Regions from separate parts of the Paenibacillus sp. 1-8 genome, predicted to be linked through region 1. Evidence: riboswitches for the same ligand, from Rfam matches in the RefSeq annotation. Region 1 holds a riboswitch; each other region holds the start of a gene.

Region 1 (10,321 bases):
TTACTGTAGGATATGTTACCTTATATATTGATGCAATCTGTTTAAGTGACCCTGATTCCAAAACGAAGTTTTTGATAAATGCTACGTCCTCATCATCAAGATTGACCATCCATTCAGGGATAATTCTAATTGTCATAAAAACCCCCTACGTGGTATTTCTTTTATAATATTATGTTATTCTTTAATTATGTTAAAGTTAATACTTATTATTTGTTTTAATTATATTTAGGAAACGAGTAAAAAAACAACGTATGAACATAGACTGTCCCGTGTCAACGGAAACAAATCGTCTTTCGAGGGGCACAGATAAGAAAAAGTTGATGCAAACGTATACGTTTGTGAGGATGTTTTTTTGATGGGAAATTGAATGATAATGACTATTTATGCGAGCTTGCTAAAACGAACGCATTGGAGCACTCTCGACAACTTCAACTTCTAGGTTTATTTTCCCTAAAGTAGTTTATATAACGAATACAAAATGCGCAATCAAGTGGGCTCACTTATTGCGTAATTTTGTATGCACATATTCGCATTTATCTCTCTTTTGGATCTACATGTTCGTGAACAACATCACAACATTGGACCCAATCTAATTTTCTTCATGATAAGCCTAATGAACTATTTCGCTAGAACAAAGACCCATTTTTTTCAAAACAAAAGGATATGCGCGTCGGAAGGTGGAATGGGCATAGAATACCTTTAGCATCCTTTCCTGGATTTTATTCCAGAAATGAATTGAACCCATGGCATCTCCAAATTTTTTCAAGATGATTTAACTTTTTCGTATGGATGAATGAGTTAAAAATATGGAGGAAACGAGGCTGTTTTCACCATAATAGTACACCTGAATTCGAATGGAAAATAATTCAAAATATTATTCGCTACATGCATTTATGTGATGTGATAAAATAAACCGTATTCATAGGAAATCATGTGTAAACCACCATATTGTTTTGTTAAACAAACAGTGATTAGCTTGATAAATTTGCTCTTTTGTAAAGGAATTGAATATGACAACAGACCAAAAAAACAACAGGAATGGGACCCCTTGGAGCAGCGATCCAGTCGTCATTGCACGTACTCCCTCCGCTTTTGCCAAGCAATCCCTTTTTTATATACAGGAAATAGGTTATTTCAAAAAAACATCTGCTTATGCCATGGAACGGAAGGAACTCACCTCGTTTCTGCTCGTTTTTACGTTATCAGGACAAGGGGAATTACTGTACCGGGAGAAAAAATACATATTGAAGCCTCATGATATGTTTTTCGTTAGTTGTGAGGAATACGTACAGTACAGCACCGCTGGTCATGAAGCATGGGAGTTTATCAGTGTACATGTGTACGGCAATCTGATCGACAATTTCTACGAACAATTTGCCAAGCAAAACAAGCCTGTAATATCACTCAACGATCCATGCACCATATCGGACAAGCTGCGTTCCCTGTTATACGTACAATCTGACAGAAGCTTCTCTGCTGAGTTGCTTACATCCAGACTCATCGGTGAGTTGCTGACGTATATTTTGCAGCACCCTTACGATCATCCGTATGTAAACCAGGATACGATCACCGAGATACGCAAGGTTCAGCAATATTTGGATCGATCCTACAGTGAGCGAATTACGCTGGATTCGCTGGCAGACATGTTTGAGTTAAACAAATTTAATCTCGCTAAAAACTTCAAGAAACAGATCGGATTTTCTCCTATCGATTATCTCATTAATGTCCGCATCACAGCGGCTCAAGGCTGGCTTAAAACCAGTGACGAATCCATTGTGGATATCGCACGGTTTGTAGGGATTCCCAATACCAGCCATTTTATCAACCTATTCAAGGAACATGTCGGAGAAACCCCACATTCCTTCCGCAAAAAATGGGGAAATCGTGCAAAACTATAAACTCATCTATCGGATGACTTTGTCGAAAAACAGAGAAAATCTGAGATTGTGCTTGCCTGATCGGAAGCCTAACTGATAGAATGATAGATATAGACTGTTCAGGATAAATGGCAAACCTGTCGAAAGGCAGGGACGCAAAGCTACAGGGCCTTCTTTTTTAAGATGGTAGCCAGCTACCGGTTGGAGAGGCTTTTTGTCGTGTCTTTTTTTCCTGAAAAACTTTATACGATAATAGCAAACCTGTCGAAAGGCAGGGACGCAAAGCTATAGGGCCTTCTTTTTAAGATGGCAGCCTGGCCGCCGAAAGGAAGTTTTTCTATGAGGAAAATGTCGTCTTTTTTACTAATTTTAGTATTTTTATTATCCATCCCCCTACATACGACAGCATTTGCTGCCGAAAGTCAGGCATGGCTGAATCAAAACAACGTAAACCACGGTATTGTTAATATACGTTATCCTGTCAAGTCCAATGTCAAAACCAAGATCGTAATTACCAAGGATGCGGAGAAATACTCTTATTATCTGAATTCGAGCAAACCTGAGGAAGCATTCGCTCTTCAAATGGGCAATGGCAATTATAACATTCGTTTATTGGAACAGCTAACTGGCAATCAGTATAAAGTGATAGGTGAAGAAACGGTCCAGTTAAATTTGAATGACAGTAAAACCATATACCTCAATTCTATTCAAAATATTGACTGGAGCGATACGAATCAGGCGATTCGGAAAGCCAAGGAATTAACCAAGGGTGCAACGACAGATGATGAAAAGGTGAAACGTATTTACGAGTATGTCATTAGTCATATTAAATACGATTCCAACCAACCTTTTTCCTTATCACCCGACTATCTTCCACAAATTGATCGTACACTAGTTTCGCAAAAAGATATTTGCTATGGATACGCTTCACTGTTCGCCGCCATGCTTCGAAGTGTGGATGTTCCAACGAAACTGGTTATGGGCGAATCCTCCTATGTGAATACCTACCACGCTTGGAATGAAGTCAATATCAACAATCAATGGGTTATCGTTGACACTACAGTAGATGCCGCTCTAAAAAGCGGTAAACAGAAGTTTGCAATGGCCAAAGAACCCTCCAAATACACAAAAACAAAGCAATATTAATTTTTTTTTAGAAAGCCCTGATCACTGCGATCAGGGCTTTTTTCTATTCTTGTTGAGAAATTGTTGAGATAAGGAAGGTATTGTATACCTAGTCAGTCATTTAAAACCTACCGTGTTGAATATACTAATTTGACTGGGCCATTAATGTGAAGGCTGTGGATGATGTAAACCCGGTATTAGATAGCATTGTGCCTGAATCTACACCTGCACCCTTTCTCAGACTACACTAAATGGAAAGGGAGGATTTTTAAAATCAGTATGTGATACACCTTACATAAGTTAGGGAGGTTTTTTAGATTGCGTAAGCTATCATACTTGTTCATCGCCTTGGGAATACTCATTATTTTGTTTCCTAAAGCCAATGAATGGAACGAAGATCGGAAGCAGAGCGAGCTTTTGAAAGAGGCAGAAGTACTGAACCCTAGCATTATCGACGGCTATAAGCGCTTGTCCAGCAAGCTTGGAGATAACACGGGCATCGAAACCACACGAGGTCCTTCGGTACCCGCAAATGAACCAGACCCTAAGCAACTCCCCATTGCCACCATTAGCATTAATCGTATTGATTTGAAGCTTCCTGTGCTGGAGGGTGCAACTTGGGATAATATGAAGCACGCATCTGTACACATGTCGGAAACGGCAGCTCTGGGTCAGACAGGAAACGCCGCCATAGCAGCCCACCGTGCGCGTACAGCAGGACGTTTATTTAATCGGCTGAACGAGGTAAAGATTGGAGATAAAATCATTATTAATACCAAGGGTGAACAATATAGTTATACAGTCTATAAAATTTCGATTGTCGATCCTACAGACGTCTCCGTTCTGAAAAGCTTTGAAAATCAAAAGCTGCTCACATTAATTACATGTGACCCTCTTGTAAATCCGACACATCGCCTCATTGTTCAGGCCCGACAAAGCACCTAAAGCTGGATCTGTTCGCCATATCCGAACACCCTTGCTGCTCAGATTTACTTAATTTGCAGCGTTAGGGGTTATCTCTATTTCATTGGACAGACTCTTAGTCCGTTGAATATATTACTTCCGGGAAAGAAGGAGGGATGCTATAAACGCCCCGACATGAATACAATATACAGTAATCTTTATACAGTAATCTTTAGACAAGGAGACTTAAATAGAGTATGAGAAAAAAATGGAATGTAATGATTATTGCATTATTACTCACAATACAAAGCTTTTTTGGTATCACACAGGCTTATGCTCAAATTCCTGCCCCGGATCAGCCGGAGATTGCCGGAACCGAGGCAGGGCGAACCGTTACAAATGATGTATATGATATCGTAGTACCCGAAACAGAACCAGTCATAGAACCAGAACAACAGAAGCCTCCTTCCCTACCAGCTCCTGTTGTTCAGGCAGCGGCCGCCACAAATTCTGAAGAAGCTGCTCAAGCAAGTATTTTAACGAAACTTACCCTGACCGATGCGACTGGTCAAGTAATTGATGCGGTATACAATCCCGATAGTCGCTTGGACATTGACGATGCAGTCCATCTCATTTATGACTGGGAGCTTCCCAACAATACGTACAAAGCCGGAGACACTTTTACCTTTCAATTGCCCGAGCAATTTGTAATCTACACAGATATCTCCTCTCCTTTGGTTACGACAGATGGAAATGTTGGCCATTTCACAGTAGACCGCCAAGGCAAAGTGGTCATGACTTTTAACGATTACGTGGAGAGCCGTTCCAATGTCAGCGGAAAACTGGAGGTTAAGACCGAGTTCAGCAAGCAAATAGAAAAAGGCAGTACAGAGGTCATTATCGCCATCCCGATCAAGGGGGGCGTACAAACAGCAGTCGTAAATATCAAGCCTGCGGCAGGCTCTTCCTTGGATAAGCAAGGGAAAGCCAATGGAACCCATCAGATTGATTGGACGATTGACGTAAATAAACAATTGGATACGGTTCAACATGCTGTAGTCACCGACCCGACTCCCCAAGGATTGGAGCTGGTAAGGGATTCTATTCGGTTATACCATTTACAAATCAACGTGGATGGTTCAACCTTGCTGCGTGATCCGGTGGATAAGGATACGTATACGCTGGAAGCCGATTCGGCTGGTACCGGCTTCATCATCCGTTTTAAAGATGGAAACATCAGCAGCGCATACCGAATCCAATACTCCACTAACATCACCAGCGAAGAATCTCGTTTTTCCAACACAGCCACTTTTTCAGGCAACAATACGAAAGACGCTTCTGCAACAGCTACAGTAACCGTTCAACGCGGCGAATTTTTGTCCAAAAAGATGGAGCAATACGACCCGGTTACTCAAACGGTATCCTGGGCGATCAAGTATAATTTTGGCGAAAAGAAAATTCCCGCCGGGAAAGCCGTGTTAGCTGACCGCTTCAACAAAAGCCAGCAGCTCATGGCCGGTTCGCTTAAAGTGTACAAAGGAGCTACTTCTGAGGAGCTTTCATCCTCCGAATATACCGTCTCACTGGTTAACAATGAAACGGCCAACGGCTTCGATTTACGCTTCAACTCCGATGTGGAGACAGCATACACGATCCGTTATCAAACCAAGGCCATAGATCGTGTACTTAAAAATGAACGGATAACGAATACCGTAACGTCTGATGGAGTAACCAAAGATACTACTACCGAGCTAAAAAGCGGGGTCATTGTTAAAGGCTTCAAGGAACCGAACTACAACACAAAAACAATTCCCTGGGTTATTGCCATCAATACGGATAAATACACGATGAATCAGGTTGTGATCAACGATACGTTTCCGAATGGCGGTCTGGCTCTCTTACCGGATACATTAAAGATCCAAAGCGCAGACGGAAAATCAACACTAACATCACCAGCAGATTATGAACTGATTCCTTTATCACAAGACTATAAGCAAGGATTCACGATACGTTTCCATAAAACGATCCAGGATGCGTATACCATCAGCTATTCAACAACATTTAATAATGAATGGAAAAAAGATACGAGCAAGCCGGATTTCTGGAATAAAGCTTCCATCTCATGGGTACAAAATGAAACATCTTACTCTGCTGCAGCCGAAGCCCGGCTATGGCCTGACAATCTGACACAGCAGAACGGTGCCAAACAAGGAAGCTATAACGCTACATCCAAGCACATCACATGGGACATCTTGACGAACTATAACCGTAAAACCCTGAATCAGGCTGAAATAAAGGATACGCTACAGCAAGGGCAGAAGCTGGTTCCCGGCTCTGTCAAAGTGTATGACATGACACTGCTCGGATGGTGGAATGGTGTGGAAAAGGGAGCTGAACTGCCAGCAGACCAATATACCCTTGTTCTTCCCACCGCTGATAACGGCAATGAGCTGCGTATTCATTTTAATGAACAGATCAACACTCCCTACTGGATCACTTTTCAGACCACATTGGAGGGAGAGCTTATTGATAAAGAAATCAACAATAAGGCTCTGCTGATGGATGGAAAAAACATGATCTCTGAGTGGGCAGCCAAAGTAACTGTGCCCTATGGGGGAGAATACGTTACAAAATCCGGTAGCCAGAATGGTAATAAGATTGACTGGCAGATCCGGATCAATGAAGGGCAATCTTATGTCTCCAACGCCAAAATCGTGGATACACCCAGCAGCAATCAAATCCTGATTGAAGATTCCTTTCATTTGTATTCCACCAAAGTATCAGCCAACGGAAAGGCTGCCAAAGACACTGAATTAGCCAAAGATCAGGATTATAAACTGAAAATTACGACAAACGATCAAGGTCAGCAATCCTTTGAGCTTGGCTTCACACAGGCCATTTCATCCAGTTATATTTTGGAATATCAATCCTTTATTCAAGCGGATGATAAAGCGAAAGTGAGTAACAGCGTCTATTTTGAGGGCGACCGCTTAACTACGGAGCTGAGAGAAACCAGTAAAGAAATCATCGTGCGGACATCCTCCGGTTCAGGTTCAGGGGGAGGCATAACAGGAAGCCTGGAAGTGACCAAGGTCGACCAGGATCATCCTGACAAGGTGTTGTCTGGAGCACGCTTTGCACTCTATGATAAGAGCCAAAAAAGAGCCCCGCTCATTCAAACTACCAATGCAGACGGGAAAATTTTGTTCAATTCATTGCTGTATGATGATTATATTCTGGAGGAACTTACGGCTCCAGCAGGCTATAAAATAACAACCTCGAAGACAGCGGTCAAAATAGACGCCACGGTTAAACAAAGCTCAGGTATTAAGCAGATTGTGGTAACCAATGAAAAAGAGACCCCTGTCGATCCGGGTAAACCTACCAATCCAGGAACGCCTACGAATCCAGGAACGCCTACGAATCCGGGAACGCCTACGAATCCGGGAACGCCTACGAATCCGGGAACGCCTACGAATCCGGGAACGCCTACGAATCCGGGAACGCCTACGAATCCGGGAACGCCTACGAATCCGGGAACGCCTACGAATCCGGGTTCAGGTAAAAAGCGCGATAAAGATCCTGAACCCACAGAAATACCGATTGTACCCGTTAAGCCAGTAACCAATGAACCACAGATCGTTGAAGATGAAGATGTGCCATTGGGTGTTCCAGTGATTGAGCAGCCCCCTGCAGAACCCGATGCGCTACCGAAATCGCCAGAAATTGATCCTCCTCAGGAATCGTCTCCACCTGTAGAGATCGAAGATGATCCCATCCCTAAGGGAGGTATCAAGTTCCCTGTTGAGGACCCCGAGGACCCAAGTGATCCAGGTCACACTCCGCAGGTAAAGAAATTACCGCAGACAGGAGAAAACAGTCCTGCTTCCTTCTATGTGAGCGGAATGTCTTTCATTCTTCTGGGTGCCTATTTGAAATACAGACGGATGCATAAAAATAAAAGAATAAAATAATCAAACAATCCCCTTTCTCGGCTTATACAAAGCGAGGAAGGGGTACTATCATGATATGGGTGGTGACATAAACTTGAATTTAACTCAAAACTCCTATACGCTCTTATGTTTATTGATCTTAAACCTGATCGTATGGATATGCCTTGGGGTTTTTTTAAGGTCCGTATTTGTGGAAAGAACTATGCTAAGGAAACTTGCTTACCAAGACCCGGTAACAGGTTTGTTCAATCGGAATGCGCTCAACCATTTCTGGAAGCAGTATAAAGGCAAAGAAAGCACCGCTATTTTATACATTGACCTGGATGGCTTCAAAGCCATTAATGATGCTTATGGGCACAGGGTAGGCGATATGCTGTTACATGAAGTCAGCCTTCATCTGCTACAAGTCATGAATGCGAACCAAAAGGCTTTTCGTATTGGGGGGGATGAATTTTTGCTCATCATAAAAAATTTTGATTCCGACCAGGTAAAGATTTTGGCGGAACTCCTCCTAAGAAAAATCAGCAGAGCCTACAGCATTCATGGACACAGATTATCTGTCACGGGAAGTATTGGCATTAGTATGAATCCATCCCAGAAGGAGAATCTGCAGACATTGCTCAAAGAAGCGGATATCGCCATGTACCATGCCAAACGAATGGGAAGAAACCGTTATGCCTTGTATTCCAAGATCAACCGGAAACAGAGTAGTTCATATAGCTCTACACGGATCAAAAACCTCGCAAAAGACATTCGAAAGCGCCATAATATCCATGCCAAAAAACAACCTGCACCTCTATAAGCCATGCAACAATCTAAGCCCAGCGGAGAATATAAATCAGGCGGGTGATTCCTGTTGATTCAAAGAAATACACCCGCCAAATGCACACATCATTACAATTATTCGGTTGGACCCGTAGTACCCTTTGCAATCAGCTTGAAATCGTCAAAGTGGAATCCCGGAGCGACAACGCAGGTTACCAGCACAGGCTCATCCCCAAGCGGACGTGCCGTTTGCCATACTGTGCCCGGTACCAGCGCTTGTGGATGCTGTCCTGCCTCCACATCGGCACCGACGATAATCACGGTTTCTTCACCAGGTTGTTCTCCGCTTCCACCCAATTTCAACTCCACAGGGCTGCCGCTATGATACAGCCACAGCTCATCCGAATGTACGACATGCCACTCGGAGAACTCGCCCGGATGCAGCAAGAAATACGTCGACGAAGCTGCAAAACGCGGACCGGAATACATATCCGGCAGTACAGGCTTCGGAATTTGAAAATGGGCCTTCCACATCTCTTTGTACCAGCCGCCTTCCGGATGGGGCTCCATGCCCAATGCGGTTACCAGCGGTGAAATAGCTTTCGTCATTGCACTAACCTTCCTTTACCCTAAATTCCTTCTCCCCTACTGTAAAACATAGCGTTGCTTTTGTCACGTTTCTCCCTTGGAATGTCGAAGGTCGTTATTTTGTGTCATATTTAGTAACATTTAATTGTGCATTCATGCTCATTCACATGTGGAAATAGCGATTTTCTCATGAATAATTACATGAAAATATATTTAGAGTTAAGTTTTATGACATAAAATCTTGTTTTTTATTGTAAGCTTATAGTATCATGAGAGAAAATTTTGAAATTTTGATAGAGCTTGATCATGCCAGCCAATCTACCAAGCTATGTATCCAAGCCTGAAAGGGGTGAGCCTTCTGATCCAGTTTCGTAACGTCAACAAGCATTTTGGTCACTTCCATGTACTTAAAGACATCAATCTCCAAATTAAGGAGGGCGAGGTCGTCGTGATCATCGGACCCTCCGGCTCGGGTAAAAGCACCCTGCTACGCTGCATCAATCGTCTGGAAACCATATCGGACGGGGAGCTGATCGTCAACGAGATACCTGTACATGACAAAAAGATTGATATTAACGCCTTCCGGCGCAATATCGGTATGGTATTTCAGCACTTCAATTTGTATCCCCATAAAAAGGTAATCGAGAATATTGTACTTGCACCCATGAAGGTGCTGGGCATCTCGAAGGAAGAGGCTACCCAAACAGCCATCACCTATTTGAAGCGTGTTGGAATCGAGGAAAAGGCACAGAGCTACCCCGCTCAATTGTCGGGCGGACAGCAGCAACGGGTTGCTATCGCCCGTGGTCTCGCGATGAATCCGAAAATTATGCTGTTTGACGAACCTACCTCCGCTCTTGATCCTGAAACTATCGGGGAGGTACTGGATGTTATGCGTTCGCTCGCGCATCAAGGCATCACCATGGTCATTGTGACTCATGAAATGGGCTTTGCCCGTGAAGTAGCGGATCGCGTCATTTTCATGGACAAAGGACAGATTTTAGAAGACAGTCAGCCTGCCGAGTTTTTCCAGAATCCGGGTGAGGAGCGGGCGCGCCTGTTCCTGAGCCGTCTGATTCATCATTAAACAGACCTTTAAATGGATTCAGG
Region 2 (10,321 bases), 2.3 Mb from region 1:
AGCGCTGGATCGGTTGCACAAGACGAATAACTTCCCGGAATTTACCGGGCGCGTCTGTCCTGCACCATGTGAAGGCTCCTGTACGGTCGGCCTGATCGGGCAATCTGTTACGATCAAGACGATTGAGGAAGCTATTATCGAAAAAGGCTTTGAGGAAGGCTGGGTTGTCCCTAATCCGCCGGAGAAGCGTACAGGCAGACGAGTGGCTATTGTCGGCTCGGGTCCGGCCGGACTGGCTGCTGCTGCACAGCTTAATAAAGCAGGACACAGCGTAACTGTGTACGAGCGCGCGGATCGTGTTGGCGGGCTACTGATGTACGGCATTCCTTCCATGAAGCTGGACAAAAAGGTTGTTCAGCGTCGTGTGGATTTGCTGGAGGCGGAAGGTATTCAGTTCATTACGAATACCGAGATTGGAAAGGATATTCCTACCGATCAGCTTATTGCTGAGTATGATGCGGTTGTACTGTGCGGTGGTTCTACGAAGCCGAGAGAATTTAACATTGAAGGTAGCAATTTGAATGGCGTTCATTATGCGATGAATTATTTGAATGGAACTATCAAGAGCTACCTGGATTCCAATCTGGAAGATGGCAATTATTTGTCCTCCCAAGGTAAGGATGTTATTGTAATCGGTGGCGGTGATACGGGTTCGGACTGTGTGGCTACTTCGTTGCGTCATGGTTGTCGAAGTGTTACACAATTTGGTACGCATGCCAAAGCTCCTGTGGAACGTGACCCGATTGCCAATCCTTGGCCACAATTTCCGAATGTGTATACTCTTGATTATGCACAGCAGGAAGCGAAGGCGATATTCGGGGAAGATCCGCGTGAGTTCTCCATCATGACCACCAAGTTTGTAGGTGATGAGAACGGTAATTTGAAAGAGCTGCACACGATTCAAATTCAGCGTATTGTGGATGAAACAGGTCGCAAGATCTACCAGCCTGTTCCGGGTACGGAGCGCATATTCCCGGCACAGATCGCTCTCATTGCGATTGGATTCGACGGTCCTGAGCAAACAATTGTGGAGCAAATTGGTTTGGAAACCGATCGTCGTTCCAACGTTAAAGCACGTTACGGGAAATATGTTACGAATGTAGATAAGGTTTTTGCTGCTGGTGATATGCGTCGCGGCCAAAGCCTTGTTGTGTGGGCCATTAATGAAGGTCGGGAAGCCGCACGTGAGGTCGATAAATACCTGATGGGCGCTACCGTTTTGGTGTAGATACAGCTCTATATTAGTTACCAGTCAAAGCTCCATCCTCGGATGGGGCTTTGTTGCGTTCACGAGGATTGTCATGATCAGGGTTGTAAAATGCGAATGGATAACCATTGAGTTACGAAATTTTTCCGAAACAGCATTTATTATCATTGTTTTATAAAGTTTGTGAACTTAACGTTAAATAATATGACTTTATATGATTTCATAATCTTTATTTCTGTTTTCTACAGCGATCATAACATAAAAACAGGGGTGAAGTGTAGCTTTTTTATTGAATAATGAAATTATTTTGCGAAAATAAAGATGAAATTCAATTTTTATGTAATATAAAATAACATAAATATAACTCATTTTGTTATATGAAGAGTGATTTAAGTGAGACTTCATCTAAATCATCCATATAAGTCGAACTCAAAAAGGTATAGGGAAAACCGAGTAGGTGGAAGGGGCTATACAAGCGAAGTGGTGGCGATGGGAAGCATCATTCCTTCGCACAATGGTACTATAGTAACTTTTAAGTTCAGCTTATAAAGCTCTTTTACATGGCCTTATAGATAATGAAAGTAGCTACTATCATTTCATGGCTTCGTTAATCATCACCTGAGAGTATGATTGTATCTATGGTATAATACACGTATATTGTTGAAGCGCTAATGGACAAAGGAGCTTTCGCCAGGAGAAGGCTCCTTTTGCATGAGGCCCTGCCTGTATTTCATTTACCTCTCGTTTGTTACGTGTGAGTTAGGGAAGGGAAGCAGAAGGCCGTCAGGAAGGAATGGAATACGAATGAAGACGTTGATTATTGCTGAAAAACCGGATATGGGGCGCACCATTGCGGCTGTTATGGAGCCGAGGGCTAAAAATAACCGTACCTATCTGGAGGGGGAGAAATATATTGTAACTTGGGCGATCGGTCATTTGCTGGGTCTTGCTGAGCCGGATGCATACGATGCCAAGTACAAACGCTGGAATATTAAAGATCTTCCCATTATCCCTGAGCAGTTTAAAATTGTACCGAATCCGAAAACAAAGGATCAGTTAAAAATAATTGGTGAGTTGGCCAAACGCTGCAATGCAATCGTGAATGCTTGTGATGCAGGGCGAGAAGGGCAATATATTTTTGCGTTGATTCAACAGCAGTTAAAGCTTCGTCAGCCGGTCAAGCGACTGTGGATCTCAGATTTAACGGCAGAGAGTATTGCGGCAGGCTTCGAGCGCTTGCGAGATGCTTCGGAGTTTGAATTTCTGACTCAGGCTGCGCGGGCACGAAGTGAAGCAGACTGGTTGATCGGTATGAATGCCTCCAGAGCCTTTACAACACGGCATAATGCGTTGTTATCGGTTGGACGGGTGCAGACCCCTGTGCTGGCATTGATTCATGATCGTGAAAAGGAAATTGAGGCGTTTCAGTCTCAAACCTTTTATGACGTGTGGGCCGAGTTTAAGCAAGATCAGATCAAGTACAAAGGTGCGTGGCAGGGAGATCGGCTCACCAAACCGGAAGAAGCTGAGGCGATAGCAGCCGCAGTTCGCGGAAAAACAGGTAAAATCACCAAATATGATGTGAAGCAGACCAAGGAATATCCGTTCAAGCTGTACGATTTGACGCTGCTTCAACGCGAGGCGAATGCCAAGTATAGTTATTCAGCCAAAAAAACACTGGATGTAGCACAAGCGCTTTATGAGCGGCATAAGGTCATTTCCTATCCGCGTACTAATTCCAACTATGTAACGGAGCAAAATATAGACGGTATGCACAAGGCGCTTCGTATGCTGGGCACAGGTCCTTATGCTGATCTGGTACAGCAAGCGAACCCTAATTTGGTCCATAAACAGAATAAAGCTGTCTGCAATCCATCCCGTGTTGAGGATCACCATGCTATATTACCGACGCTGAAAAGACCGGGAACACTCAGCAAAGAGGAACAAAATGTATATGACCTGATAATCCGCAGGTTTTTGTCACATTTCTTCCCGCCTGCCGAATATAAAATGCATACCGTGATGACTCAGGTGGACAAGCATCTGTTCAAAACAAGCATTAAGGAACTTCTGTCCTTGGGCTGGAAGGTAGTTCTGAGCAAGGCAGATCAGGATAAAGGAAAAAAGAGCAAAGCACCGAAGAAAGAGGAAGAAGAGGAAACGGACGAATGGACGGACAAGAAGTTTGAGATTGATGCAGGTCGTCCGGTGGATTGCACTCGTGCCGAGATGAAAGAGAAAGCCACGCAGCCGCCTAAAAGCTACACTGAGGGCACGTTGCTTAAAGCCATGGAAAGCGCAGGCAAGCAGATGGAGAACGAGGAACTGCGCGAGGTTATGAAGGATGCGGGATTGGGTACGCCGGCGACACGTGCTGCCACGATTGAACGGTTGAAGAAGGTTGGCTACATTGAAATGAAGGGTAAAAAGATCCTCATTACGGATAAGGGTAAAATGGCTATTGACCTGATTCGTCATGCGGGGGTTGACCTGCTTGCCTCGCCGGAAATGACAGGTCAATGGGAACGCCGTTTGCATCAAATTTCCAAGGGGGAAGCTGCCCAGGAAAAGTTTATGGATAACGTTAAAAAGTTTACCTTATCCATCATTGACAAGGTGAGGCAGCAACCACCGGCTCCAGCAAACGCATTTGGTGAGGAAGCAAGAGGCAGACGCTCGGGTAGTAAGGTAGCCGCCCGTAGTGCAGGCGCAAGCAGCTCTGGCGTGAGGGCAGCGCGAGCTTCGTCCGCCGAGCCGTCGGGCACTTCGCCGGGCCAAAGGCAGACTTTAGGCAACTGCCCGCGGTCGAATTGCGGCGGGAGCATTATCGAAGGCCGCAAAGGATATGGATGCAGCCACTACAAGCAAGGCTGCGGCTTCGTCGTCTGGAAGGAATATGCTGGCAAGCAGATTACGGAAACGATGCTCAAGTCTCTGTTGACGAAGGGACAGACACAGTTGTTATCTTTTAAACGCAAGGATGGTTCGACCGTCAAAGCAAGAATTGTTCTGAATGAAGCAGGTACAGGGCAACTTAGCGTTCGTGAGGAAAACTGATACAGGTACAGAGTATGATTTTCGACAGCTTAAAAAAGAAGGCCTTTTCTAGCTGCCATCAGATGATTTCTGAATTCATCAGGAGTCATCTTTTTTATGTTTCGTACACCAAAATTCCCCATAAGAGATGATTCTATAACATTTTATTAAACATTTGTAAGCTTCCAACCGATAAAACAAATAAGGGTTATGCAAGAGTGTTTTTTTAGGTAGTTTATAAAGCAGACTCTATGCATAGCGTTCAAAAAACTTCCCAAAGCGGACTGTGCAAATCAGGAAGAAAAGTTGTGTTATGTGCTTTAAAACGTGAAGGCAATCGTTTCACATGAAAACTTTTTTACGGGAGATGATGGAAGGATCGTGGAAGAGAAAACGGTAAATGTGGCAGGCTCACTGCAATTACGCAAGCTGGGCAACTCGGATTTAAAGCTGTCACCGCTGGGGCTTGGGTGTTGGCAGTTCAGCAATGGAAAAGGGATAGTCGGGAAATTCTGGCCAGTGCTGCGGCGGGAGGATATACGGCAAATCGTTCAGACCAGTTTAGAAGGTGGAGTTAATTGGTTTGATACCGCCGAAGCATACGGTGGCGGACAGTCTGAGCAGCTACTGGCCGGCACGCTGAATGAGATCGGAGGACTGCTCGCGGAACAGGCGAATATCGCTACGAAATGGTGGCCTGCCTTTCGGACCGCAGGCAGTATCACAGCAACGATTGATGAACGTATTCGCCATTTGGATCAACGGACGATTCACCTCTACCAGGTGCATTCGCCTTACTCCTTTGCTTCGGTTGGCGCCGTGATGAATGCGATGGCTAAACTGGTTGCGCAAGGAAAGATTAAATATGTGGGCGTAAGCAACTTTTCCGCGCAACAAATACGTGAAGCCGATCGTGTGCTGCAAGAACACGGCCTTCGCCTAGTTTCGAATCAAGTGAAATACAGCCTACTCGACCGGAGAATCGAACAGAACGGAATTCTGGACACGGCCAAAGAACTCGGCGTGGCGATCATCGCATACTCTCCGCTAATGCAGGGGATCTTAAGTGGGAAATTCCATAAAAATCCTTCTCTGGTCAAGTCGATCAAGGGTCCGCGCAAGTGGACGGCGGCATTCCGGGATTCGGGGCTGCGGAGATCGAAGCCACTGATTGAAACATTGGAACAGCTGGCTCAACAATATAACGTGACGCCAACGCAGATTGCCCTGAATTGGCTGATTAACGCTCACGGAGAGAATGTATTTGCGATACCTGGGGCTTCAAAAGTACATCATGCCGTGGAAAATGTGAAGGCGATGCAGTTTACCTTGACAGTCGGTGAGATTGAGATGGTCAGCCACGTTTCCAACCAAGTGCTGAGATCAAAGTGATCATGGCTCAAATAGTGGAATATTCCGTTCTTCGGGGTGCTACGCTTTGTGACTAGACCTTGGATATATCCTCCGCAGTAAGCTTACTTGCTCTTAATCAGTTGGAGAGGGGGTTCCCTCTTGTTTTCCTGGTTTGATTTTGGCTTTCTCTTAAAAATGTTGGAAAAAGCACGTTTTACTCTTCCGAAGTTGCACTCCAACTGTCCTTCACTCCCCGTGTACACTCACGTCGCTATTTTCGGCGAAACATCGAATGCGAGAGAAGCTTTGAAACGTCATTTTTAGGTGGATCACAAATCCATCATTTTAAAAAAAGCTAAGCCGCTAAAGTTGTGCAGGTTGTTATCTCTGAATCTTGGGGGTGAGAAATTAAGTAATATGAACTGGAGTTGTCGGATGACAGGAATTTAGTGGCTTGCTGATGTGTTTTAATCAGCAGCTAACAACGTATTGTAAAACTATATCAAGGTAAATGTTTTGAGAACTCAAGGTCAGCTCCTACCGAATGCAGGAGGAAGAAGCATAAGAGCATGCTCAAAAGATGTAAAAATATACGAATGTATTTCCCGTTAATCGTAAACACCTCGAAAGTGGTGGACACAAAGCCATGGGTCTAAAGCTGGATTAAACAGCCATGATTGCCAGGTTGCCGAAGGAAACCGGGCGAAGTCTGCTGTCTGTTCCTGTGCTTTTATATATGGGAACAGGCTTCTTTTATTTGTAGGAGTAGAACGCATGAAATGATTAACAATAGGAGGTAATTTTATGCAAACGAGCGTAATAAGTGTCAAGGAGTATCCGTTAAGTTCCTATCAGAAAGATATATGGTTCGAACAGTGCATGTACCCAGCGAAGCCCATTTACAATATCGGTGGGTATGTTGAGGTTAAAGGAAACCTAAATACGGCTATTATTAGGCAGTCCATGCAGTTATTAATCAGGCAAAATGATTCCCTCAGTGCCCGTTTTATCGATAAAAAGGGAGAGCCTTATTTAACATTTTTGCCGGAAGCTGACTATGAAGTTCCGTTTCATGATTTCTCGGTGAAGGAAAACCCAAACTCTTTTTGCATCAATTGGATGAAGAAGGAATTTTTAAAGCCTTTTCAACCAGAGGACTTCTATTTTCAATTTGTTTTGTTGAAAGGTGCCCCGAACACATACTTCATTTTACTTAAAGTTCATCATTTGGTGATCGATGGATGGGGATTTGCTCTCTTAATCAGTCAAATGTTTGACAATTACAATAAATTGGCGCAAGGAAATGGCGAAATGAACAGAACGGTCTATTCCTATGCCGATTTTATTTCCGATAATCAGAATTATCTGAATTCTCCGGCCTTTTTAAAAGACAGGGCGTTCTGGCAGAACAAATATCTGACCATTCCCGAGCCTCTGTTGAGCAGAGGCATGGATATCGATGATGGTGACGGCGATTCCGTTTGGAGTGATCGGCGAACCTTAACTATAACCAAGGCGTTATACAATCAAATGATTGAATTTTGCAAGGAGGAAGGATGCTCGTCGTTCCATTATTTTTTAGGCATACTGTTCCTATATTTCAGCAGGATTTGCAATCGGAACGAAATGGTGATCGGCGTCCCGGTTTTTAATCGGAGCAAAGCGAAATATAAGCAGACTATGGGACATTTCGCCAACGTGCTGCCGCTGCGGATCAGCCCCGAGAAAGATATAAGCTTCAAAGAACTGATCAAGAGCATCAAACGTGAGCTTATGCAATGCTATCGTCATCAGAAAATGTCTTTCGGTGAAATTTACCGGGCGGTTTACGAGAATAGCAATGAGAAAGGCAAACTGTTTGATATATCGCTTTCTTTCGAAGAACAGGAAACGAGAGAAGCATTGATCGGCGCAGCAAGCCGGATTGTAAGTATGCCGCATCATCATGAAAGAAATGCACTCAATCTCCTGATATGGGGACAAGAAGGTGAAGCGGATGTAGCCGTTAATTTTGACTATCAGATACAGGCTTTTGAAAGATTCATCCCCATTGAGAACGTTATCTCCCACTTTGAATATTTATTTGCTCAAGTCATGGAGCAAAGTGAAACTCTTATTTCGCAAATCGAAATCGTGCCAGAGGAAGAAAGGAGTACGCTAGTTCGCGGTCTTAACCATACGGAGGCGGAATATCCGAAGGATCAAACGATCCACGGGTTGTTTGAGGAACGAGCGAAGCAAAGAGCAGATCATCTGGCTTTGGTCTGGGGAGAACAAACGCTGACCTACCGGGAGCTGAACGAGCAGGTGAATCGGCTGGCCATTGTCTTGAGAGAGCGTGGAGTGAAGCCGAACGATATCATCGCCATCATGGCGGAGCGTTCCATGGAAATGGTCATAGGCATCCTGGGAACACTCAAAGCGGGCGGAGCCTACCTGCCGATAGATCCGAATTATCCGGAGGAACGGATTCACTACATGCTGGAGGACAGCGGCGCGTCCATTGTACTGACGCAAAAGCATCTCCGGGACAAGCTCACCTATCACGGGGCCATCATGGACTTGGATGACGCAAGCCTGAGGTATATAGAGCTAGACCGTGCCAATCCGGAGCCAGTTAACAATCCGGAGGATTTGGCTTATATCATTTATACCTCGGGATCTACGGGGAAACCCAAAGGGGTCATGGTAGAACACCGGGGAATCATCAACCTCCAGCATTTCTTCCAGGAACAATGGGGCGTGGATGGATCGGACCGGATGCTGCAATTTGCCAGCAGTTCGTTTGATGCCTCGGTTTGGGAAATGTTCACGATTTTGCTGGGAGGTGGAACGCTGTATCTGGTTTCGCGGGATATTATTAATAATCTGAATGAATTTGCACGCTTCATGAACGAAAACCAAATTACGATTGCGCTGCTGCCGCCTACCTATCTGGCAGGGATTGAGCCGGACAGGCTGCCGACGCTGAAAAAACTGGTGACAGGCGGATCAGCGATTACCAAAGAGCTGGTTATGCGGTGGAAGGACAGCGTGGAGTATATGAACGCCTATGGTCCGAGCGAATCGAGCGTAATTGCAACCGCGTGGACGTACCGGGGAGAGGATATGGGGTATCCATCGGTACCGATTGGAAAACCGATTGCCAATACTCGAATTTACATTATGGATACACATCAAAAGCTGCTGCCGCTGGGAGCAGCCGGGGAAATGTGCATTGCGGGAGACGGATTGGCCAGGGGGTATCTGCACCGGCCGGAGCTGACGGCGGAGAAGTTTGTGGCGAATCCTTACGAGGCTGGAGAGAAGCTGTACCGGACAGGCGATCTGGTACGCTGGCTGCCGGACGGGAATATCGAATTTTTGGGAAGAATCGACGATCAGGTGAAAATTCGGGGCTTCCGCATTGAGCTGGGTGAAATCGAAGCGCAGCTAATGAAGCATCCGCTTGTCCGGGAAGTGGCGGTGATCGCGAGGGAAGACAAGCAAGGCGAGAAGTATCTGGCGGCGTATTTTACAGCAGAGGGCGAACCGGGAGCGGAAGAGTTGCGGGAACAGCTTATGCAGGAGTTGCCTGATTATATGGTGCCGTCCAGCTTTATGCAGCTGGATGACATGCCGATGACTCCGAGCGGAAAAATTGACCGAAAGGCATTGCCCGAGCCCGATCTGAGCGTGAATGCAACGGAGGAATACGCGGCACCGAGAGACAAAATAGAGGAGATATTGGCTGAAATATGGGAAAAAGTCCTGAAAGTCGAACGGGTAGGCATTAAGGATCACTTTCTGAATCTGGGGGGAGATTCTATTAAAGCCATCCAGATCGTGTCCAAGCTTCACGATTATAAGCTAAAGCTGCAACTAAAGGAGCTTTTTGACCATCCTGTGATTGAACAATTGAGTGCCTATGTACAATCTGTCGAACATACTGCTTTTCAAGGAATGGTAACAGGGGAAATTATGCTCACTCCCATCCAAAGCTGGTTTTTTGAGCAGCCTTTTGCAGCAAAACATCACTTCAACCAGTCTGTTCTGTTACATAGGAAACAGGGCTTTGACGAAAAGGTGTTAAGAAAAGTGTTCGATGGCTTGGTGGAACACCATGATGCTTTGCGTATTGTAGTGCGTGAGAAGGCGGGACAGGTGGTTCTGTTCAACCGGGGCACGGAAGGCGAACTATATTCGCTGGAGGTAAAGGATCTTACAAATGATGATATATATGATAGCTCCGTAAAGGAAGAAGCCGCCCAGCTTCAGTCCCGCATGGATTTAGAATGTGGACCTCTGATGCAAGCGGGCTTGTTCAAAACGAAAGACGGTGACTATCTGTGCGTAAGTATTCACCACCTGGTGGTTGACGGGATTTCTTGGCGGATTCTTTTTGAGGATATTTCTACAGGATACCGACAGGCGGAGAAGGGGGAAGAAGTCACATTCAGAGGGAAAACGGACTCTTTCCTGGCATGGTCTGAACAACTTTATACGTATGCCGGCAGCGGGGAGCTTCTGCAAGAAATCACGTATTGGTCCGAGCTGGAGCAGAATGAAATCAAGCCAATTCCCAAGGATCATTCCGTTCATGGCAGAAAATATATGGATAGCGATCATATCGAAATCGTGCTGGATGAAGTTGAAACCGCCAAGCTGCTTAGAGAAGTGAATAAGGCTTACAATACTGAAATCAACGATGTTCTTTTGACGGCATTGGGAGAGGCTATTCGGGAA
Region 3 (10,321 bases), 710 kb from region 1:
TTTCTGTGTTTTTTTCTGAAATATACGCAATGATTTGCCAAATCAGAACGATTTTCAAATAAAAAAGAACCTGTCAGGTCCTACTTTCTCCTGATAGGTTCTTTGGCATTCTGTTTTCGGTTACATGTAAGGTTTTCTTCGACTCTGGTCCTATTCTGCATTCTGTCCTGGTTAAGCGACCTTGGCGGCTTGGGATATCTGGGTGCCTCCGGTCGCTCGGACTTTATAGGCGTAGTGGCTCCCGGCTTTCGCCGTGTGATCCGTATACGTGTTTCCCGCTACTTCGGAGGCGATCACCTGATACGCCCCGTCTGTCCCTTCCGCACGCAGCACATCATAGGCTGATACACCTTCTGCCTGAAGCCAATCAATCTTTACCGCGCCTGCCTCTACAGAGGCGGCCTTCACCTCTGTTGGAGCCGAAGCCGCGGCCTGATCTGTACTTTTCAATTCCAGAATGTATTGCACCGACTCGCCGGGTCCCAATTTTTCTTCAAAATCGAGATTAGGCGAAGCATTAAGTCCTGATAGGGAACGCCGTGCCTGGCTGTAGGTTGACCCGGCTCCGAAGCGCTCACCCGTGTACAAACCGGCCTTCGGCATCGTCACCCGTACACGGATCGTCTGTGCTGTGGATTCGAAATTCACCAGATTCACCAGCAATTTGTCCGAGGTGGCGCCACTGCCAACCAGCGGCTTCAGTTTGGAGGTATCCACTGCACGGACATAGACCATCCTATCCTTTGTTTCCTCCGGATTCAGTACCCTATAAGTCAATGGTTTCCCGTGTGTGGCATAAGCCAGACTCAAGCGTCTCATGATGTTTACACGGCTGTCCTGCCCTTGTCCGAACGGATAAATTTCCGTATTCGCCGGATTGTGATTTTGCAGGTCAAAGTCGGTTTTAAACAGCGTGTAGTCCTTATAGAAAGCTGCATGCTGGATAAACATATCGGCAAAACCGATCTGCGAACGCATAATCCGGTCGAACGCTGCTGCTTGTGGCTGACTGGACCCGTACTCAGGGTTGTCCCGATGCGTATCGTTCGTACCAAACTCCGTATTCAGCATCTTCTTCTCCAGCCCGTTACTTGAACCGCCGAACGTTTTCAGATTTTGAACAAAGCTGCCTCCGCCCTCTTCGTTATACGATTCGCCATAGGCATGTCCATTGGTCAGGTCAGTGACATCCTCCAGTTGCTTACGTTGTGCCGGGTCCCGCTCCCATCCATCCGGATCGCCGCATTTGAGCGTACCTCCGGTTTGGTTTTTGCATGCCTTGGTTGAATAGGTCGGCCAGTAGGCCCAGCCCGGCGCAACCGTTTTGAGATGCGGCGCCAATTGCTTACCTTCCGTATTCAGCCACTTGGCTACGGCCAAATTGACCGCTTTCGAGCGGTTAAACAATCCAGGTTCATTATCCACTTCGTAATATTGTAGGTATGAACCATATTTTTTTACATAATCGCGCAATTTCTGCTTGGCCGTCTCCGGCAGGGAGCCGTCTTTTTGCAGCTTGATATCGCCTGTATACAAATACAAAGCTGACGATTGCATATTATACTGCTTCAACGTTTGGTAGTAATCTCCCACGTCTGTGCAGGCCTTGTTTACATTACTGGCACAAGTGACTCTCATGACATTGCCGCTATACGCAATTCCCAGCCATTTGAGAACATATGGTAAATGTTTAACTGCACCCTCATCATAATAAAATTCTTTATTATTGACATTCGTTCCGGTCAGTATATATTTACCGTGTATCGGCTCGGTCGCAGGTGAAGTTAACGTCTCCAAGCTCAAGTCATCCCAAGTCCACCACACATTTTTATCTTCAGTAGAGGAGCAGTATAGGCAGCGCGCTGTCTTTAGCTTGAGTACGTTAACACCGCTTTGCAATTGCTCTTTAGGTATATATAGCTCGTAATTGCTTTTGAAATTATATGCACTGCCTGTGCCGGCAACCCCGGCAATCTGAATGATGCCAGACAACTGATGATTTGAAAATACAACCATTTGAGGAACGGCTTTGCCCGCATCCAAAATCCGTACACGGAATATCACCCCGTTCGGAGGAACCTGATCGAGCTTGTACTGAAGTGACAGCTCAGGATTCGTGGACGCATTTAGACCGGGAGGAATATCTCCACTGCTGAGCAATACCGGAGCCGCTGTACTTCCTGCTACGGACATCGCTGACGATGTTCCTTTAGCAGACGACTCGGTAGAGGCCGCAGAAATATTGACATTGTCCTTACCGACTACACCCTTAAATTCTGCTGAAGAGTCATCCTGCTGACCGAGCTTCCATATCGGGCTGGCCGCCGCTACTTTATCCGTCTGAAGTTCTTCACTCTTGGGAGGCGTATGAATAAACCAGGCGATCATCGCTATAGCTGCGACCCCCAGTAGCCCGGCCAATACTACTATATACCTTTGGGTCAACCATTTTTTCATCATTGTGTTCCACCCTCTCTCCTCAAAATTTTTGGCGGGGAAAGAGTATATATCAAGGAAGAAACAAAGCGTTGCCGGGGATCACCGCTTTCGCTTCATGCTGACTTTCCCACATCAGACGTGCCATTGCATCGCCTGTTTCATCATAATATTCAACTTTCAGATCTGCTATTTTTCCTGCTTGCAAGGTAATGCTGCCCTTGCGTTCAGTCCAGCTTTGTTTGAACCAACTGTCAATAATCAGCTTGCCGTCTATCCATACACGAATACCATCATCGGATATCGTGGTAAACGTATAGGTCTCACTGTATTGCGGCTTGATTTTGCCCGTCCAGCGGACCGAGAACTGATCAGCCTTCACCTTGGGATCCGGCGAGGAGGCACGCCAGTTATAATCCAGCTTACTGTCTGTCCGAACCAAAACAGCGGTGCCGTCCAGATCCATGCTGTTAAAATATTCACCCCGCACCCCGTTCGCGTAGACCATATCCGGAACGGAAGGCGGGGCTGGTTTACTTACCACTGGCGGAGCCGGAGTTGGATCGTTTGGCCCCGTGTCCGGTACGGTCGGTAGCTCCGTATCAGGTTGTTTCATCGCAGCTAACCCTTCTTTCACATCATCCCGCGTCAAGCTTGCCGAATCATTCATATAATCCTGAATCTGATCCGTCGTGTTATTTTCGGTCAGCATCTTGCCCCAGGTCATGGAATACACCCATTTAGGCTGAGCCTGCATCACCTCGGGACTAGGCACCTCACCGTGTTCCCCAATGGCAATCGGCTTATTCCGTGCCAATCCGAGCAGTTCTTCGTAATGGCTTTGCTTAAAATCATTGCTGTAGATGTCTACAGCCAAAATATCCACTTTGTCATCCCCCGGATATTTCGGGGTATATGGGAAGGTGTACGAATTAGGCGCATTCGGACTCCATACCCACAGCAGATTGTTCAGTTGATGCGTGTTTACAAAACGGTCATACATGATATTCCATAGCTGATTGAAATTGTTTTTGTTTCCCCACCAGAACCAGTCGCCGTTCATCTCGTGGTAAGGTCTCCATAATACCGGAACGCCCGCATCACGAAGCTGCTTTAACGATACAGCGACCTTATCCAGATCGGCAATGAGAAGATTATACTGCGTAGTACCCGGCGTCACGTATTTGTTGAACTCCGCCTGGCTTACTTTCGCCTGCACATTGGCCCAAGTCAGTGGCTTACCCGGCAACGGTTCATGATAAGTCATCGTAACCATGCCGCCAGCTCTACTCCAACGTATGGCGCTATCGACGACATTTTTACGTTGTGCTGCCTCCGTAGCGGCGGACTGGCCGGAGATGGCTCCCATCTCGTAGCCATGTACACCAGCATACGCCTGACTGATTTTTTGGACCTTGTTGCTTAATTCATCCGGACTTTCCAAATAATCATGTTGACCCGTGACCATTTTTTTCCCCGAGATGCTGATCAAATAGCTGTATAGTTCACGGGTCTCAGCAGAAGCGTCCGAATTAACAGGCTGTAATGTGGCAGCATTCGCCACGGACAGAGATTCACCAAAACCGACGGGCAACAAAGAAAAAAGCATAACAACGGGGAGTACACTGCGTATCCATCGATTCACAGGGGTAAAATAGGGGCTCACTCTCGCTCTTCCTTTCGGTAGCCAGGCTGCCATCCTCACGGAAGGCCCTTTAGCTTTGCGTACCTGCCTTTCAACAGGGCTGCGTTTATCGTGGAAGGAGTTTGGATTCCTTCTTACCCTAAGTATCGACTTTTTTTTACCAAAATTTAATAGGTCATGTTCATAAATTTACAGATTTTTGCGTATTTTCGACAGTTCGGGCTAAAAAACTTCATAAATGAGTCTTTTTTCATTTTTACGAAAGATTTATGAAATAAACTGGTGACGGGAAATTTCATCCCAATCCATGCAAAAGCGGACAATATCCTCTTCGACCAGCTCAGAACCTGTCTGTACCTCGATCAATTCCACATCGGTCACGGCCAAAATGCTATGCTTCGTCCCTTCTGGAATGCGAACCACATCACCAGCCCTCACCTTGTGCAGCTTTTCATTCAAAATAATTTCCGCTTCACCGCTAATAATGGTCCAAATTTCACTCCGTTTGAAATGAAGTTGGTAGCTGATATTTTTTCCTTGCAGCACACGGATTCGCTTGGTCAATACCTCGTTGCCCTCGTCATACTTCACATAATCCACTACCCGATAATGCCCCCAACGGCGCTCTTCGTACATTGGACGCTGATTGTGTGCTTTGAGCACTTCCTTGATGCGCGGACTTTCTGCCTTATTAGTCACAAGGATGCCATCCGGGCTGGCAGCTACGATCAGATCATTCGTTCCAATAATCGCCACGGGAATGTCCAGTTCATTGATGAGGCTCGTATTGACACAATCCTCTGTTACTACACCTCTGCCCACTTGCTGATGGGACATTTCTTCCGTCAAGGTGTTCCAGGTACCCAAGTCCTTCCAGAAGCCATCATACGGAAGAACAACGATATCCTTCTCCTTCTCGACTACCGCGTAGTCAAAGCTGATTTTTTCCAGAGAAGAATATTGCTTTTGCATTTCTTCATAGTTCAGCGGCAATCCTTTGGATGCCAAGATATCAAGCAAATAACCTAATTTGAATGCAAAAACCCCGCAGTTCCATAGAGCATTGCGTTCAATCAGACGCTCCGCCTGCTCCCGGTCGGGTTTCTCTTGAAAATGGCTCACTTCACGGTAGCCTGTGCTACCTTGTGTGGCATCGTTTTTCGGTATAATGTAACCGTATTTCTCAGAAGGATAAGAAGGGACAACCCCGATTAACGCAAGCTTGCCTTCACTCTCCTGGAGAGTATGCTCCAACTGGGCGACGGTAGCAAAGAAAGCATCCTCTACATAGGGGTCTACCGGCAATATAGCAACAATTTCATCGGGCGAAACACCAGCGATGGAATATAGATAGGTCGCTGTCAACGCAATGGCGGGAAAGGTATCTCTTCGTTCCGGCTCAACAATGATGCGCGTATCCTGCCCAACCTGACTCTGAATCATTTCGACCTGCGCTCTCCCTGTTGCAATGAACGAGGATTCAGACAAGCCGTTATCCCCCAGTTGTCTCCACACCCGTTGCACCATGGATTCCGAATTCCCCTCCGGACTCTCCAGCACCTTCAAAAATTGTTTGGAACGGGAATCGTTGGACAAAGGCCATAATCTTTTACCGGAACCACCAGACAAAAGTACGAGCTTCATAACTCTCCACTTCCTCTCTATAATTGGGTAGTTGATCGGATGGTGCACGGTTGAGTAGCCCGCTACGGGATGGATTTGATCTTACGATCGCTGTTGGACCGGGATTCACTCGATTATATAAAATCGTATAAAGGTTTGAATCCCGGTCCAAAGGCGAACGCTCCGCTTCTACAGATTCAAATCCATCCCTGCGCTACTCAAATATGCATCATGCCGATCATACCGTGTATTGCAAAAGGCACGACCGGACATGATTAGTCCGGTCAGCCTGTAAACGCGCGTGCACGCGCGCTTGCCTGTCGTGCTTGCAGGCTTCAAGTAACGTTCAGCCCTGCCACGCTTGCCTTCGGTAACCGCTAATACCACTTCAAAAGCTTGCGTATCGCAACTGTAATGGAGGGTCTTAAGCCACAGTAGCGGAGTGGCTCAGCCGCATGGCAGCCTTGATCCGAAGGAGCGGTATCACCGCGCCGCTCCTTCGGATACGCCCTTCCTACCTCCCCCTATAAGGTGGGGGTTAAAAATTGTGACTCCATGCGGTAAAAGTTAGCGGAGCGGGCAGAATTGTTCTGAAGAAGCGGAGCGTTTGCCTTTATCCCCGGATTTTAACCTTTGAATGTTTTATACAATCAAGAAAATCCGGGGGTAACAGCAATCGAAAGAACAATCTGCACGCGCAGCGCCTCCAACACCACCACAGTCACTTTTTAATGTTTCACTTTTAAATCCATCACTTTTTAGGCTTCAACCTTATCTCTGTTCCACCCACTCATCCGCGGACGACCCACAGAGTAGTATTCTAGCCCGGAGCCTTGAATCTGCTCCTCAGTAAATACGTTACGACCGTCAATCAGGACTGGCTTGTGCAAAATGGAAGCCAATTGTACGAGATTGACGTTCTTGAACTCTTCCCAATCGGTCAGCAGGCAGACCGCGTCGCATCCTTCGGCGGCTTGCTGCGGAGAGGAGCACCATACAATATTCGGGTGATCCACGCGCTCCTTGAATTTTTCCATCGCAATCGGATCATACAGCTTCACAATAGCGCCTGCCTGGATCAGCGTTTCGATGATTTCCAGTGCCGGAGCCTCGCGGATATCGTCTGTATTCGGCTTGAAGGCCAAGCCCCAAATGCCAATCGGCACGCCATGCAGTTGACCCAGCGATTCGCGCAGCTTGGATACGATCATGAAACGCTGGTCGGTGTTCACCTCGACCACCGATTTTAACAGCTTAAATTCATAGTCTACGTTGCCCGCAATTTGGATGAGCGCATTCGTGTCTTTCGGGAAGCAAGAGCCCCCGTACCCGATCCCTGCTTGCAGGAAAGAGGACCCGATTCGTTTGTCCATCCCCATACCGTCAGCCACACAGGTGACATCCGCGCCCACCTTTTCGCAAATATTGGCGATTTCGTTGATAAACGAAATTTTGGTCGCCAGAAATGCATTGGATGCGTATTTGATCATCTCGGCACTGCGGATATCCGTCACATAAATGTTATCCGTGAACACCTGATGCAACGTAACCATCGTTTCACGCAGCCCCGTGTTGTCCAAACCGATAATGATGCGATCCGGATGGAGTGTATCATTGATGGCAGAGCCTTCTCTCAAAAATTCCGGAGCGGATACGATATCGAAGGACAAACTCGTATGACGAGCCAGCACGTCCTTGATCTTTTCGTTCGTTCCGACAGGGACCGTGCTCTTGGTCATAATAATTTTATACCCGTTCATGGCCTTCCCGACATCAGCAGCCGCCTGCTCAATATAGGACAGATTCGCTTCACCGTTAGCCAGAGAAGGCGTACCTACCGCCAAAATAACGATATCCGAGCGTCGAACCGCGTCAGCCAAATCCGAAGTAAACTCCAAACGACCCGCTTCCAGATTTAACGCGATCAATTCCTCAATGCCCGGTTCATAAATAGGAGATTCCGCCCGGTTCAGCATGTCGATTTTGTGCTGCTCCAGATCGACACAAATCACCTCATTACCTTTATGTGCAAAACACACGCCCGAGACGAGCCCAACGTATCCAGTACCGATTACAGCCAGCTTCATACCGTTCATCCTCCTTTTAGAAAGTTCACATAGGCTTGCTCTACATACTTTTTGAAATGATCCTTGAACGTATCTTCATCAAATTTGCGTGCATGGCTAATGATTCCGTCCACATCCCATGCATGCTGCTCGACCTTGGCGACCGCCTCCAGCACATCCTCTACCTGATGTCTGCGGAAAAATACACCATTCACATTCGGAACGATGGTATCCAGCGCTCCCCCGCCCTGATAAGCGATAACAGGCCGTCCGGCTGCGTTCGCCTCCAGAGGCGTGATACCGAAGTCCTCTTCCCCCGGAAAAACGAGCGCCCGGCATTCTGCCATCAGCTTGTTGACCTCTTCGTCTTCAAGTCTGCCAAGAAACTCAATGTTCGGAGAGGCCATGCCTTCCAGTCTTTTACGATCCGGTCCTTCACCGACAATGCGCAGCTTGAGACCATTGCGCTTGAATGCCTCAATCGCCAGGTCAACGCGCTTGTAGGACACTAACCGGGATACGATTAGGTAATAGTCACCAATGCTTGTAGCACGTTGGAAACGGGATGTATTAACAGGAGGGAAAATGACATCCGACTCCCGTTGGTAATAGTGCAGAATTCTCCGTTGGACGACGGAAGAATTGGCGACAAACTGGTTTACGTTGCGAGAAGTTTTGGCATCCCATGTTTTCAACCGATTCATGTAAAGCTTTAGCATGCTTTTGAGCAGGTTGGATTTGGACTGCCGGGCCATATATGTATCGTAATCCCAGGCAAACCGCATCGGTGTGTGACAGTAACAAATGTGAAACGTATGTTTAGGTACCTGGATGCTTTTCATAAATGCGCTGCTGGAGCTTAGAACAATGTCGAAATCCCTAAAGTCGAAATCACGGATAGCGATGGGGTACAGCGGCAGCACTCCTTTGAAATTGGCCTTCACTCCAGGGATGTTTTGTAGCCAGGTGGCTCTTATGTCTGCATCCTTCAAGTTGTTCGACAGGCGGTCGTCGCTGAACACCGTTGTGAAGATTGGAGCCTCCGGATACATATCGTGGAATACCTCTACCACCCTTTCCGCTCCGCCCATTTGGATTAAGTAATCGTGTGCTATCGCTATTTTCATCTGAATCATCCTTTAACGCGAATGTCGGTCAGACTCCTGCCAACAAACCCTTATAGTAATGAACTATATCCTTAACCGTGTTCTCGATAACAAAATGCTTCTTGACCCGTTCCATCCCCTTATCGCCCATTTGCTGACGTTCCTGTGGATGCTCCAGCATCCAGCGGATGGCTTCTTCCAGCTTGGCTGGATCACCCGGTTCAATAAGCAGCCCGGTTTCGTTCGGTACGACGGTTTCCTTGGGTCCACCCTCATTCGAAGCAATCACCGGCAGACCTGCGGCCATGCCTTCAATAATGACCTGCCCAAACGGCTCCGGTGTGATGGAGGTGTGAATGAGCAGATCACAGCGCTGCATCAGGCCCTGAATGTCATCGACGTGTCCAAGTAAATTGACGTTGTCTAATCCGTATTCGCGCATTGTGGATTCCAGACGGCGTTTGTATTCCTCTTCGCCGAACAGCGCATCTCCAGCCAGCCAAAATTTCACACGCTTATCCGGTAAAAAAGAGCGCGCCGCTTCCAGTAAAATGTGCTGTCCCTTCCACTCTGCCAGTCTGCCGACCAATACGACGTTAAACGAGTCATCGTCACGTGAATTTGCGGTCACATCACGAGCCGTAATCGCTTTGGCAAATGCCGAGTAGACGACGAGCGTCTTTTTGTCCGGGGGCAGCTCCAGCGCACTTAGCGTGGACTTGGAGTTGGCAATGACGCCGTTAGGCAAAAAGCGGGACATCAGGCGAATGCCTTTGGCGACAATCGGCTTCAGGTACGGCGGGCCGATATGGTCACGAATATGCCAGATCAACGGCACCTTCGCTGTCTTCGCGGCTACTGCGCCGTAGAACGCCGACTTGAGCGAATTCGTGTGAACACACACGACCTTTTCCTCGCGCAGCAAAGGTGCAAGCTTTTTCCCATAAGCCAACAGCCGGTAGGCTGCCGCAGGCGCACCCAGATTGACGGCATTTCGCCCCCGATTGCGGATAGAATCATCCAGCGGAACGATACGCACATCAATGTCACGTTGCCGGAGGCGATCTGCCAAATCACCTTCCTCCGCCAAAATGACGAGCGGATCGATATGTTCCCCGATGTTCGTCAGTATGTTATACAAAGCGACTTCGCCGCCGCTCCATCTTGCCGTGTGGTCAATATAAGCTATTCTCAGCATTTTGCCGCCGCCTTTCTGTCAAGGGCCTGCCGGAACACATCTTCCACCTGCTCCGCCACATGCCCCCACGTATATTTGCTCAGGACATGGTCCCTGCATTCCCGTGCGTCAGGAAGGGCTTCGCGGTTATCCAGCACACGCAGCAGTCCTTCCGCAATGGCTTCGCTGTCTGTTCCCCGGAACAACAGCTCCGGACGGAATCCACTTAAAATTTCCTTGTTGCCGCCTACAGGAGTCGCCATCACCG

The links. Region 1 has a riboswitch for cyclic di-GMP ahead of AC0WRU_RS02565 (transglutaminase family protein). Riboswitches for the same ligand answer to the same signal wherever they lie in the genome.
Region 2: linked by a shared signal. The riboswitch ahead of AC0WRU_RS12930 (non-ribosomal peptide synthetase) and the one ahead of AC0WRU_RS02565 (transglutaminase family protein) in region 1 are both predicted to bind cyclic di-GMP.
Region 3: linked by a shared signal. The riboswitch ahead of AC0WRU_RS05845 (glycosyl hydrolase) and the one ahead of AC0WRU_RS02565 (transglutaminase family protein) in region 1 are both predicted to bind cyclic di-GMP.

The regions. Positions count from the first base shown of each region.
Region 1 is NZ_CM149995.1:546,455-556,775, reverse strand. Features, by position in the region: gene AC0WRU_RS02575 (DUF2089 family protein) at 1-136, opposite strand, end outside; gene AC0WRU_RS02570 (AraC family transcriptional regulator) at 1,011-1,898, shown strand; cyclic di-GMP riboswitch class I at 1,998-2,079, shown strand; cyclic di-GMP riboswitch class I at 2,122-2,203, shown strand; gene AC0WRU_RS02565 (transglutaminase family protein) at 2,217-3,023, shown strand; gene AC0WRU_RS02560 (class D sortase) at 3,321-3,947, shown strand; gene AC0WRU_RS02555 (collagen binding domain-containing protein) at 4,163-7,879, shown strand; gene AC0WRU_RS02550 (diguanylate cyclase domain-containing protein) at 8,061-8,660, shown strand; gene AC0WRU_RS02545 (cupin domain-containing protein) at 8,759-9,232, opposite strand; gene AC0WRU_RS02540 (amino acid ABC transporter ATP-binding protein) at 9,540-10,298, shown strand.
Region 2 is NZ_CM149995.1:2,856,346-2,866,666, reverse strand. Features, by position in the region: gene AC0WRU_RS12945 (glutamate synthase subunit beta) at 1-1,228, shown strand, start outside; gene AC0WRU_RS12940 (type IA DNA topoisomerase) at 2,012-4,264, shown strand; gene AC0WRU_RS12935 (aldo/keto reductase) at 4,625-5,635, shown strand; cyclic di-GMP riboswitch class I at 6,200-6,289, shown strand; gene AC0WRU_RS12930 (non-ribosomal peptide synthetase) at 6,401-10,321, shown strand, end outside.
Region 3 is NZ_CM149995.1:1,257,305-1,267,625, reverse strand. Features, by position in the region: gene AC0WRU_RS05850 (hypothetical protein) at 172-2,460, opposite strand; gene AC0WRU_RS05845 (glycosyl hydrolase) at 2,510-4,135, opposite strand; cyclic di-GMP riboswitch class I at 4,116-4,196, opposite strand; gene AC0WRU_RS05840 (sugar phosphate nucleotidyltransferase) at 4,349-5,725, opposite strand; gene AC0WRU_RS05835 (hypothetical protein) at 5,894-6,091, opposite strand; gene AC0WRU_RS05830 (UDP-glucose dehydrogenase family protein) at 6,463-7,791, opposite strand; gene AC0WRU_RS05825 (glycosyltransferase) at 7,797-8,897, opposite strand; gene AC0WRU_RS05820 (glycosyltransferase family 4 protein) at 8,926-10,074, opposite strand; gene AC0WRU_RS05815 (glycosyltransferase family 4 protein) at 10,068-10,321, opposite strand, start outside.